2 regions of the Sporosarcina sp. NCCP-2331 genome follow, and region 1 is predicted to be linked to the other one. Evidence: predicted binding sites of a transcription regulator. Region 1 holds the regulator's gene; the other holds the start of a gene.
What was found. The regulator Rex, encoded in region 1, represses fermentation and respiration genes when NADH is low (regulators of the CRP and FNR family bind a similar motif). The targets are predictions, from matches to a motif close to TTGTGAAATATTTCACAA.
Positions count from the first base shown of each region.

Region 2: a site for Rex is predicted at 3,278-3,295, ahead of ric (iron-sulfur cluster repair di-iron protein). Genes of this name have one in related genera too.

Region 1 covers NZ_BRCD01000018.1:2,159-8,175, forward strand. Annotated here, with positions in the region: gene rimI (ribosomal protein S18-alanine N-acetyltransferase) at 1-7, shown strand, start outside; gene tsaD (tRNA (adenosine(37)-N6)-threonylcarbamoyltransferase complex transferase subunit TsaD) at 4-1,026, shown strand; gene NCCP2331_RS11335 (ABC-F family ATP-binding cassette domain-containing protein) at 1,448-3,373, opposite strand; gene NCCP2331_RS11340 (redox-sensing transcriptional repressor Rex) at 3,527-4,174, shown strand; gene NCCP2331_RS11345 (twin-arginine translocase TatA/TatE family subunit) at 4,239-4,430, shown strand; gene tatC (twin-arginine translocase subunit TatC) at 4,448-5,251, shown strand; gene dacB (D-alanyl-D-alanine carboxypeptidase/D-alanyl-D-alanine endopeptidase) at 5,382-6,017, shown strand, end outside.
Region 2 covers NZ_BRCD01000037.1:6,263-12,279, forward strand. Annotated here, with positions in the region: gene NCCP2331_RS16450 (helix-turn-helix transcriptional regulator) at 1-183, shown strand, start outside; gene NCCP2331_RS16455 (DUF3169 family protein) at 183-866, shown strand; gene NCCP2331_RS16460 (5'-nucleotidase C-terminal domain-containing protein) at 936-3,176, opposite strand; gene ric (iron-sulfur cluster repair di-iron protein) at 3,469-4,167, shown strand; gene NCCP2331_RS16470 (DEAD/DEAH box helicase) at 4,283-6,017, opposite strand, start outside.

The DNA.
Region 1 (6,017 bases):
CGAATGAAGAAAGATCATTATATATTAGGTATCGAAACGAGCTGTGATGAAACCGCAGCGTCTGTTGTAAAAAATGGCACGGAGATTATTTCTAATATTGTCTCGTCACAAATACAGCAGCAAAAGCAATTTGGCGGTGTAGTACCGGAGATTGCTTCCCGATTGCATGTGGAGCAGATTACACGGGTGATCGAAGAGGCTCTTTCGCAAGCTGGTCTTGTGCCAAGTGATTTGGAAGCTATAGCGGTAACAGAGGGACCAGGTCTTGTGGGGGCGTTATTAATTGGGATCAATGCAGCAAAGGCTTTTGCGTTTGCTAATCAGCTGCCCCTAATCGGTGTGCACCATATTGCGGGCCATATTTATGCAAATCAATTACTCCATCTAATGGAGTTTCCGCTGCTGGCACTAATCGTTTCAGGCGGTCACACGGAACTGGTTGTCATGAAATCACATGGCTCTTTTGAATTAATCGGAGAAACGCGTGATGATGCAGCAGGAGAGGCCTATGATAAAGTGGCGCGTGTCCTCGGCCTTCAGTATCCGGGCGGACCGCATGTGGATCGACTGGCTTCGGAGAGTGACGGAAGTATAGAGTTCCCGCGCGCTTGGCTGGAGGCAGATTCCTATGACTTCAGTTTCAGCGGCTTAAAGTCTGCGGTTATTAATTATAAGCATAATATTGAACAAAAAGGCGGCGAAATCAATCCGCATCATGTCGCGGCGGGTTTTCAGGAAAGCGTTGTTGAGGTTCTTACCGCGAAAACCGTCAGAGCGGCAAGAGAATTTGGGGTAAAACAAGTGATTGCAGCAGGCGGGGTGGCAGCCAATAAAGGTTTGCGAAGCTCACTGACAGAAGCACTTGAGAAAGAGAATATTCCATTCTACGTACCTGCCATTGCGTTATGCACAGATAATGCTGCGATGATTGCTGCAGCTGGCTATGAAATGTGGAAAAGTGGAGTGCGAAGTGATTCTGCGATGAATGGACGGCCTGGAATGGACCTGATTTCTTGGAATAAGTGATAGTTACACACATTTTGCTAAAATTCAGCAAAATGTGTGTTTTTTTGTTGTGCAATTTTGCGTTTGTCAATAGAGAACATTCGTACTTATGCACATTCCGTGGATAAGATGTGGGTAAGTTTCAAAAGATGCGCTAACTGCCCCTTTAATTTTTGTATAACTTTGTGGATTTTTTATAGACAAACTGTGGATAATGTTTATAACTATGTGCATATATGTTTAAAACGCGATTTCATCTGTGGAAAAGATTGTGGAGAATTGAAGCGGAATTTGTAGGAGACTTTCAGATGAATAGAGTTACTTAGGGGGATTATGGCGGTCTAAAAAGATTCTCGGCAGAACGCATGCTTTGACCTTTTCAGAGAAAAGTAAAAGCTGCCGACAGAAATTCATAAATGAACTTTCATCGACAGCCCCGACTTTATAAATTTTCGATTTCTTCCTGCAATGTCAGCCATTCTTCTTCCTGCAGATCATGTTCTGCCTGGATTGCATCGATTTGCTTCTGTATATCCATTAGCTGCACATGGTCATTGGCAAGATTGGGATCAAGCAGCTGTTCCTGCAACTTGCTCATTTCTGTATCAAACTGCTCGAGTTTCTTCTCAATTTCAGCGATGGCCCGCGTCAGTCTGCGTTCCTGCCGCTGAAACTCCTTGCCGGCAACTTCCTTTTTAACAGCCGGTTCCTTGGCCCGCTGTTCTACCATTGTCGCAGCTGCAATTTCTGCCATTTCGATTTTCTTTTCAATATAGTAGTCATAGTCGCCTAAGTATTCGACTGCGCCGTCTTCGCTCAGTTCGATGACTTTCGTCGCGAGCCGGTTGATAAAGTAGCGGTCGTGCGATACAAAAAGGATAGTGCCCGGGAAGTCGTCCAGCGCATTTTCAAGGATTTCCTTGCTGTCCAGGTCCAAGTGATTCGTCGGCTCGTCCAAAATCAGTGTGTTGGATTTCTCGAGCATGAGCCGGGCCAATGAAAGCCGTGCTTTTTCTCCGCCTGAAAGAGAAGTGACGAGTTTCCCGATATCATCCCCCGTAAACAGGAAGCGTCCAAGCAGGGAGCGAATATCCTTTTCATTCATCATAGGCCAGTCATCCCAGATTTCCTGAAGAACAGTGCCTGAGCCGATTAACGTTGCCTGGTTTTGGTCATAATAACCAAATTGCACGTTGGTGCCGTAGCGAATCTCTCCGCCAAGCAGCTCATTGCGCTTGACGATCGTTTTCAAGAGAGTCGATTTACCAACGCCGTTCGGTCCGACGAAAGCGACCCGGTCTCCTTTATAGACACGCAATGCAATGTTCTGTGACACAGGTTTTTCTGCGTATCCAATCTTCACATCATCGAGGGACAGCACATCATTGCCGCTCGGCCGGTCCAATGAAAATGAGAAATTGGCGGACTTCTCATCGCCGTCAGGAGAATCCATCCAGTCCCGGCGCTCCAATTGCTTGCGCCGGCTCTTTGCCATTTTAGAAGTCGAAGCCCGTGCAATATTCTTCTGAATGAATTCCTCGAGCTTTGCCCGTTCATCCTTCTCTTGTTCGAACATCTTTTGATCACGTTCATAATTCTTCGCTTTTTCATCCAGGTACGCACTGTAGTTGCCGCTGTACCTTGTCACTTTGCGCCGGGACACTTCATAAACCGTATTCACCACTTTGTCCAGGAAATAACGGTCATGTGAAACGATCAATATAGCTCCCTCGTAAGCTGACAAATAACGCTCCAGCCAGTTCAGTGTCTCGATGTCCAAATGGTTCGTCGGCTCATCGAGTATCAGAAGATCAGGCTTGCTCAGCAGCATTCTCGCCAGTGCAAGACGGGTTTTTTGACCGCCCGACAGAAGATGAACAGGTTTTTCAAAGTCCTCTGGATAAAACCGCATGCCGTGAAGAACAGAACGGGCATCCGCCTCAAACTGATAACCTCCCGCTTCCTTAAACGACACCTGCAGTTCATCATATTCCGTCATCACACGTGTATAGCTGTCCGTGTCCTCATAGACAGCAGGATCGGCCATTTGCTGCTCGAGAGAACGCAGACGTGCTTCCATTTGCCGTAATGGGATAAACACGGTCATCACTTCATCCCAAATCGTCAGTTCCGAATTAATTCCGCTGTGCTGCTCCAAATATCCGACCTGCACACCTTTCGGAATGATAATATCGCCTTCATCGGCATTCAGTTCTCCTGCTATGATTTTCAATAATGTCGATTTTCCGGCACCATTTCGTCCGACCAGTGCTACGCGGTCCCGATGCTGTACCTCAAGACGCACGTTTTCCAGCAAATCCGTGCCTGAAAAAGACTTGGTCAATCCATTCACTTGTAAAATAATCAAGCCCCACACCTCTATTCTCTTTTAAGTTTAATGGAATCCACGGTACCATGCAATAATCGGCTTTACAATGACCGTGTTCTCCTGTACGATAAAAAGTGCTCTAACCTCTTTCTGAAGAGGTGTCAAGGAGCAACACTGGGGGTAAAAAAAGCAGTGGGTAAACATAGAATTCCGCAGGCAACGACGAAACGATTGCCTTTATACTATAGATTTTTACGAAACTACGCAGACGCTGGAGTACAGCGCATTTCATCGAGCGAATTAAGTGAAGCCATGAAAATCGATGCGGCAACAATCCGCAGAGACTTTTCACATTTTGGCGCACTCGGGCGTAAAGGTTACGGTTACGATGTCGATTCATTACTGCAGTTCTTCCGTGAGACACTTGATCAGGATGAAGGCGCCAATGTTGCGCTGATCGGGGTGGGGAGTCTCGGGAATGCATTTCTGAAGTATAATTTCCAAAAGATTCATAACACAAAAATTGTAGTGGCATTTGATCCGAAGGCACCGTACGAAGGGGAAGAAAAGAATCATATCCCTATTTATCCGCCTGAACGGCTGGAAGAGAAAATTCAGGAGCTCGGGATTGAAATGGTGATTCTGACTGTACCGAAGAGAGTGGCGCAGGAACTGACCGACCGTCTCGCGCAGACCGGCGTGAAAGGGATATTGAATTTCACTCCCGAGCGGCTGGCGGTGCCGGACACCATCCGCATCCAGAGCATCGATCTTTCCGGTGAGCTGCAGACATTGATTTACCTGATTAAAAATGACGTAAAAGATTCACAAATAAAGTGACACGGCAATAGCAAATACAAGGCTTTTCGTGTAGAATAGACATATTATGAGGAGGTGACCAATCATGGCTCCAGGCATTGGAAGTTTGTTAATTATTGCGGTTATCGCATTGCTTATATTTGGTCCTAAGAAGTTACCTGAAATCGGTAAAGCATTCGGTTCTTCATTGCGTGAATTCAAAAACGCAACAAAAGGTCTTGCTGACGACGATGACGACGTAAAGAAGATCGAAGACAAGAAAGAAGAAGTGCGGTAAGTTAGGGTGTTAGTCTGATGGCGGATAAAAACTTAACGATCATTGAACATATAGATGAAGTGCGAAAACGGCTGATGGTAATCGTCGTTTTCTTTATTGTCGGCGTGATTGCCGGTTTCTTCTTCGCGAAGCCGCTCATTCACTTCATACAATATGATACACCGGCGCAACAAGTGGTGTTGAATGCATTTAACGTCATTGATCCGGTCGTGATTTATTTGAAGGTCATTGTGTTTCTGGCGATCGTCATTATTTCACCGGTCATCATGTATCAGTTCTGGGCGTTCATCTCACCAGGCCTTCGCGAGCTGGAACGAAAAGTTACACTGTCGTACATTCCTTTCGCTTTTCTCCTGTTTATTGGGGGAATCAGCTTTTCGTATTTCGTGCTGCTGCCGTATATCATGAAATTTATGATTAATCTGTCCGATCAATTAAATATTGAACAGACCATCGGCATCAACGAATACTTCTCGTTTCTTTTTTCTATTTTATTGCCGTTCGGCTTCGTTTTTCAGTTGCCGATCGTCATCCTGTTCCTGTCCCGTCTGGGAGTGCTGGAACCTAAAACATTGGTGAAGGTGCGGAAGTACGCATATTTCGGCTTGTTTGTATTGGCTGCCTTCATTACACCTCCTGACATCGTATCGCATCTGTTTGTGACAGTTCCGTTATTTATCCTTTACGAGATCAGCATCGTGATTTCCCGTCTGGGTTATCGGAAGTATGAAAAAGCGGAACGTCTGCGGCTGCTCGAAGAAGCAAAAGCAGAACAGCAGCGTCAGATTGACGAAGTGCTGAACCGTACAGATGAACAATAAATGCCCGTCCTCTTGCATACGCAAGGGGACTTTTTTAATTTGTCATGACAATTGTCAGGGACGGGTTCTTTTGGAAGATAGCCTATGGTAAACTAGCAAAGACAACGAGATTGGGAGGATATGTATTTCAATGAACACGAAAAAGACTCGGCAACGGCTGAGTAAATGGGTATTGGGTGCAATTTTAGTCACGGCGAGTATGTACACTCCTTTTATAGGAGGTCAAGCGGCTGCAGCAGAGCAGTCCTATAAAGGTTTAGAAGCAGGAATCAATCAGGTGATCACAAGCCAGCGCATGCGCGGCACAAAGAGCAGTGTGGTCGTCAGAGAAGCAGATACAAATAAAGTAGTCTATCAATATCGTTCTGATCAGGGCGTGACACCAGCGTCAAATGTTAAAGTTCTGACAGCTGCAACAGCTCTTGAAGTATTAGGAGAGAACTATACGTTCGAGACGGATGTGTTAACAAACGGAACGGTGAAAAACGGCGTGCTGAACGGCCATTTATATTTGCGCGGAACAGGCGATCCGACATTAATGGAACGTGATCTGCAGCGTATGGCAAAAGAACTGCGCCAGTCGGGCATCAAATCCGTCACAGGAAATATTGTGGCGGACGATACGTGGTTCGACACAAAGCGTCTTTCTCCCGGAATCTATAAATCTGACGAAACGCATTACTACGCAGCACAGATTTCGGCGCTGACCATCTCGCCGAATGAAGATTATGATTCAGGCACCACCATTGTGGAAGCCAAACCAACG
Region 2 (6,017 bases), on a different contig from region 1:
TTGCGTGCGCGTTACGGGCTTAATCAGACAGAGCTCGCAAAACGCGCAAAAGTATCACGACAGACAATTAGCTTAATCGAGCGAGAAGAATTTATTCCGTCTTTGCTGATTGCTGTAAGAATTGCGGCGATCTTTAACGAAGCAATAGAGGAAATCTTTATTTTCGATAAGGAGGAATTATAATGAAGACAATTATTTGGATGCTGATTGGCGGAGCAGTTGGTTTTTTTGGAATGTATGCCGTTTTGACTGCAGACATTAAATTGGAATTTGCACCTGTGGCTTTTGAAACGAATATTGCACTTCTGGCCATTACTGCCGTATTACTAATTGCAGCAGCAGTCAGTATTGTACAGATGAAGAAAAAATCGAAACTTCATTTGACAGGAGAAAAAGAGGATGAAAGGGATGTCTGGCAATATAAACGGTTCAGTGACACCTCTCTGATTGTCACTGCCGCCATGGCTGTCGGAATCTCAGCAATTGCAGTTGCGATTATTACAGATCAACCGTCCTGGCTGATGATCTCGTCGATTATTATCGGAGCGCTGACTTTCATTCTTTCTATCACTCTTTCCAGCATTGTCAATTCCCTCTACCCCGACCGTGAACTTCCGGATGTGTCAGCAAAGAATTATTCTCAAAAACTGCTGGCCGTCTCAGATGAAGGTGAACGCCATGTTATGCTGGAGGGACTTTACCTTGCATTTAACACAATGAATCTCATATTAATTCTGACTTTGCTGCTTCTCATTATTTATTCAGCAGTGACAGGTGATTCCCAGCTGTTTTCTATTTTCATTATCGGCATGATATTGATCGGGACCAATGCTCAATACTTGTTCGCAATCCGCAATAAGACTTGAATGCAAAATTTACCATCACAAAAAGTCTTCTGACCAATAAAATTCAGGTCAGAAGACTTTTTTCATTTCTTATTTCTTTACATCAACAATTCGGCCTTCAATTTCAGGTGAAACTGTCCCCAAATTTTTCATATGATCACGCAAATTCACCCAATCATCTAATCCCAGATCCGTTACACGGCCTTTTTCATATGCATCGCCGAGAACTTTAAATCCGTCGCCGCCTCTTGCAGTAAAGGCATTTGTCGTAATTACATATTCTTTATCCATGTCGATATCAACGTATTCACCGTTGACTTTCACTTGCATGGACTGCACACGATCGCCAACTTCTTGACTACTGTCAAATGTCATCTTCATACCGGACATATGCAGGAATCCGCCCTCTTCATTCGGAGCATTCCTCACACTGTGCTCCAGCGTGTTTTTAATTTCAGCGCCTGTCAGCGTAACGAGAGATAACGTATTTCCGAATGGCAGTACTTCCATTACTTCACCAATCGTGACAGGTCCTTTATCTATATGATTACGAATTCCGCCGCCGTTTTGAAGAGCAATTACTGTTTTCGGATCATATTCTTTTGCCTTTGCCAGCATTCCGTCAGTAATCAGATTGCCCAGTGCTGTTTCATTGGCACGCACGCTCGGTCCCGGATTATCTTCCCCGCGGTGTCTCGGGTTCGGCAAATCAACCGTCAGATTTGCTCCAAATTCCTGCCCGAACGTTTCTTCGATTTTACCCGAGAACTTTTTAAGCGATTCTGCCGCTTCCGGATCTTCCGCCTTGTCGCTCAATTTGATTAATTCACCGGCATAGCCTGTAATCACACCTTTATCATCAAACTCTACATCTAATGTACCCAAATGAGTCAGATATTGGTCAGCCTGCACAATAATCGTAGGATCTTTCTTTTCTCCGTTTGCTTTTTTATCGACGACTACTGGTTTATCTAGTTTCGTGTGCGAATGTCCGCCTACGATAATATCAATACCCTCCACTGATTCTGCTAACAGCAAATCATTACCTACAGATGGATCACTGTCGAAACCAATGTGATTAAGGGAAATAATTTTATTGACTCCCTGGCTTTCAAAGTAAGCTACTGCTTTTTCAGCCGACTCTTTGTAATCTAAAAACTTAACTGCTTTTGGACTGGAGACGAATTCTGCGCTTTCCGTAGTCAATCCGAAGATTCCTACTTTCTCTCCGTTTACTTCTTTAATAAGCCCTTTATGAATTTCTCCCAATGCAGGAGTACTTGTAAATTCCGTCTCACTTACAATATCTTTCATGATGGGATCTGCAGAGAAATCGATATTTGTTCCAAGCACAGGGAAGTTGGCGCCTTTCACAAAGTTTGCCAGTGCCTGATGACCATTTTCGCTGTCGCCTAAATCAAATTCATGATTACCGAAGACCATCGCATCAAGACCCATCAAATTCATGAGTTCCATATCAGCTTGTCCTTCAAACTCAGTGAAATAAAGGGTTCCGGAGAATGCGTCGCCGCCGTGAAGAAGCAGGGCTTCCGGTTTCTCTTTGCGGATTTCTTTAATTGCCGTAATCGCTTTAGGCATTTCCGCAACGCGCGCGTGTGAATCATTCATATGCATCAATGATAATGTAAAGTCAGCCTCACCAGGTTTTTCAGGCTGCTCCGGCTGTTCAGGCTGTTCAGGCTTCACCAGCTGATTCGCGCGGTGAATGAACGATGCAAATGCCCCGCGTGTCACAGGCTCATTAGGTCTATAATCAGTCAACTGATCAGTCAAACCTAGGTTTGCTAAAATTTGTACGCCTTTTTTATGCGACTCGCCTACATTCGATAAGTTAACATTCACTTTCTCGCCGTTATCGTATTTTTCAAGATTCAATGCATTTACCAGTACAGATGCCATTTGCTGGCGTGTCAGGGCCTGAGTAGGATTAAAGTTTCCTTTTTCATCCCCTTTAAATACTTTCGCATGTGTAAGCGTTGCCATTTCTTTCGCATAAAAACTGTTGGCTGTAATATCTTTATACTGTTTTAAGACGTCAGCCACATTTGACGGCTCTTGGAAATCACCCATTTTTGCGAGAATTAGCGCTGCATGGCGGCGTTCAATTGAATTACCGGGCTTAAACTGATTTTCGGAATAACCACGGATAATCCCCTGTTCCGTCAGAGCCTTGATCCCTTCGTAATGCGTATTGTCCTTTGCAACGTCAGCATACCACTGCTCTGCCGCACCGACCGATGCGCCGGCTAATACAACTGCACCAGCAACTGCGAATGTAGAACCGAACCTGCGTACATTTTTATTTTTCATCTACTTCTGCCTCCTCAAAATAGTAACGTAATAAACTTAGATGCTATCATCTCATAATCTCCCTAAGTATAGTTAGAGAGCCGAATGATGTCAAGACAGTGTTGTGATAATTGGCACAAGTCTGAGGAGGTTATTCATCTTTCCAACAGCCTATGTATCCTATTAAAAAACTCGGGCAGCTATATAGCCGTTTCGTGCATGAATTAGGCATTTCCCTACTATCCCACTCACTAAAGATTCAGTATGATAGATGTGAGAATAGTTATCAATTACATTCATAGGAGGAGTTCATATGTCACAAATAACGCTCGACCTCAATGTCTCTGAAATTGTCACGATGTTACCTCAAAGCGCCGACCTGTTTCGAAACCTTCGCATCGATTACTGCTGCGGCGGAAAAATATCACTAAAGGAAGCAGCCGAACAACGCGAGCTGGATCCTCACAATGTCTTAACAGATGTGCATGAAATCGAAAAGAAAAAAGAATTGCATCAGCAAATGGAACCTTCAGACTTTGGTGATAAAACACTAGTCGCATATATTCAAGAAAAATATCATGCCGGACTGCGTGAAGAATTGCCGCTGCTTGCCCCCTATGTCACAAAAGTCGCGCGCGTTCACGGAGACACACAGCCCCACCTGCTGCGCATCCAGGAAATCTTTAAATTACTGCGTGCGGAGCTGATCGATCATACAGACAATGAAGATCAAAACGTTTTTCCGCTTATTCTTGAGTTTTTGGAAAATCCCACAGCTGAATTGAAGGAGCAGCTGAAACCGCATGTCACGGAGCTTGAAACTGAACACGACAATGCAGGACGGCTTCTCCATGAACTGAGAGAAATCACAAATAACTTTACACCTCCAAAAGAAGCCTGCGGAACGTACCGTCTCGTCTACGCACGCCTCGAGGAGTTCGAAAAAGACACTTTCACTCATGTTCATTTGGAAAACAATGTGCTGTTTGAGCGAGTACAGAAAGCAATGTGATGATCGTCCCCCTGTTATTGAAGTTAAACCAGAAAAGACTGCAGTACTCTGATTTTGAGTATGCAGTCTTTTTTTATATTAATTTAGATGTAAGCAATTTTTAAAACTTTCGCCATTAACCCGCCAAATCCCTTAACAACTGCTCGGCATTCGACTTATTCTCCGTCTGCCCTGCTTCCTGCGCACCAATACAAACCGGGCATCCGTACTCACAGCGGCACTCGGCCACATGTTCCGCCGCCATCGTCAGCAGCTCGTTCCAGCTGCCGTAAATTTTTTCGCTCAGACCGATTCCGCCGGGGTAGCTGTCATAGATGAAAAATGTCGGCTTATGTGTGTGGATGGCTTTCACCTGTGGCACGACATGGATATCACTGCGGTCGCATTTGATGAACAGCGGGATCAGTGACTGAATCGTATAAGCGGCCGCACTCATGGCGTCTGTCAGGACGGCTTTGTCCCATCCTTCCGGTACATCGAATGCCATCCAGGTGCCTGATGTATGCAGTTCTTCTGCAGGCAGTGATATCGGGCCTGATCCAATATTGTCGTGGGTGTCGAATTTAATCTTCTTAAATATCGTCGGGATCGCAAGCACTGCCAAATCGCCGTATGCCCATGAACGTTCTTCTTCGTCCATTTTCTTATCTTCACTGATTACTTTCAATTCCACTGCGAGATTGGCATCGGTGAAATAGTCAACGTCCACTACTGTGACGTAGGCTTTTTTCTCTTCCCAATCCAGTTTCTCGACCTGATATTGCGTTCCTTGATGCAGATAAATCGCTTCTTCGTGCAGCAAGGTCATGGCACTGAAGCGGTCCATTTCTCCAATGACACGGGTTTCTTTCGGGAATGTCTGATCGATGATGATGACATTTTCCTGAGATGCCGAACGCAGGCTGATCTCTCCTGCGGGGAAACGGTCCGTCATCCAGTGCCATTTATCCGAAGTTTGCAGCAGTACGCCTTCGCTCTGGAGAAATGCCAGCAAGTCCTGCACTTCAAATTCACCGTACGTCTCCGTCGAACTGAATGGCAGTTCGAATGAAGCACACTTCAGATGGTCCATTAAAATCAGCATATTATCAGGATGAATATGGATCTCTTCTGGCTGCTGTCCAAGCAGATACGATGGATGCTTGATGATGTACTGATCAAGCGGCATGGATTGCGCTACATAGATGATGAGCGCGTCTTCCTGGCGTCTGCCCGCTCTTCCCGCCTGTTGCAGTGCACTCGCGATATTGCCGGGGTACCCTGTCATGATGCATGCCTGCAGCTGACCGATATCGATTCCTAGTTCCAGTGCATTTGTGCTGACGACGGTTCTGATCTGTCCGTTTTTCAGTCCACTTTCAATCTTCCTGCGTTCAGACGGCAGATAACCGCCGCGATACCCCATCACCGTCTCATCAAACAACTTCTTTTTTGTCAGTTCCTTCATATAAGTAACGAGCATTTCTACTCGGACACGGCTGCGTGCGAAAATGATCGTCTGGATATGTTCCTGATAAAGAAACGCACCGAGATCACGGACTTCCAGCACAGCACTTCTCCGAATTCCAAACACATCATGGACAATCGGCGGATTATAGAATACAAAATGTTTCTTTCCGCGGGGTGCACCGTTTTTGTCAATCAGCACCATTTTTTTATTCGTCAGATTCTCTGATAATTCTTTTGCGTTGGAAATTGTCGCAGAAGTACAGATGAAAATCGGATCGCTGCCGTAGAATCGGCAAATCCGCTGCAGTCTGCGCATAACGTGCGCGACATGGCTCCCGAACACGCCTTTATAGGTGTGCAGCTCATCGACTACAATATATTTCAAGTTTTCAAACAATGAA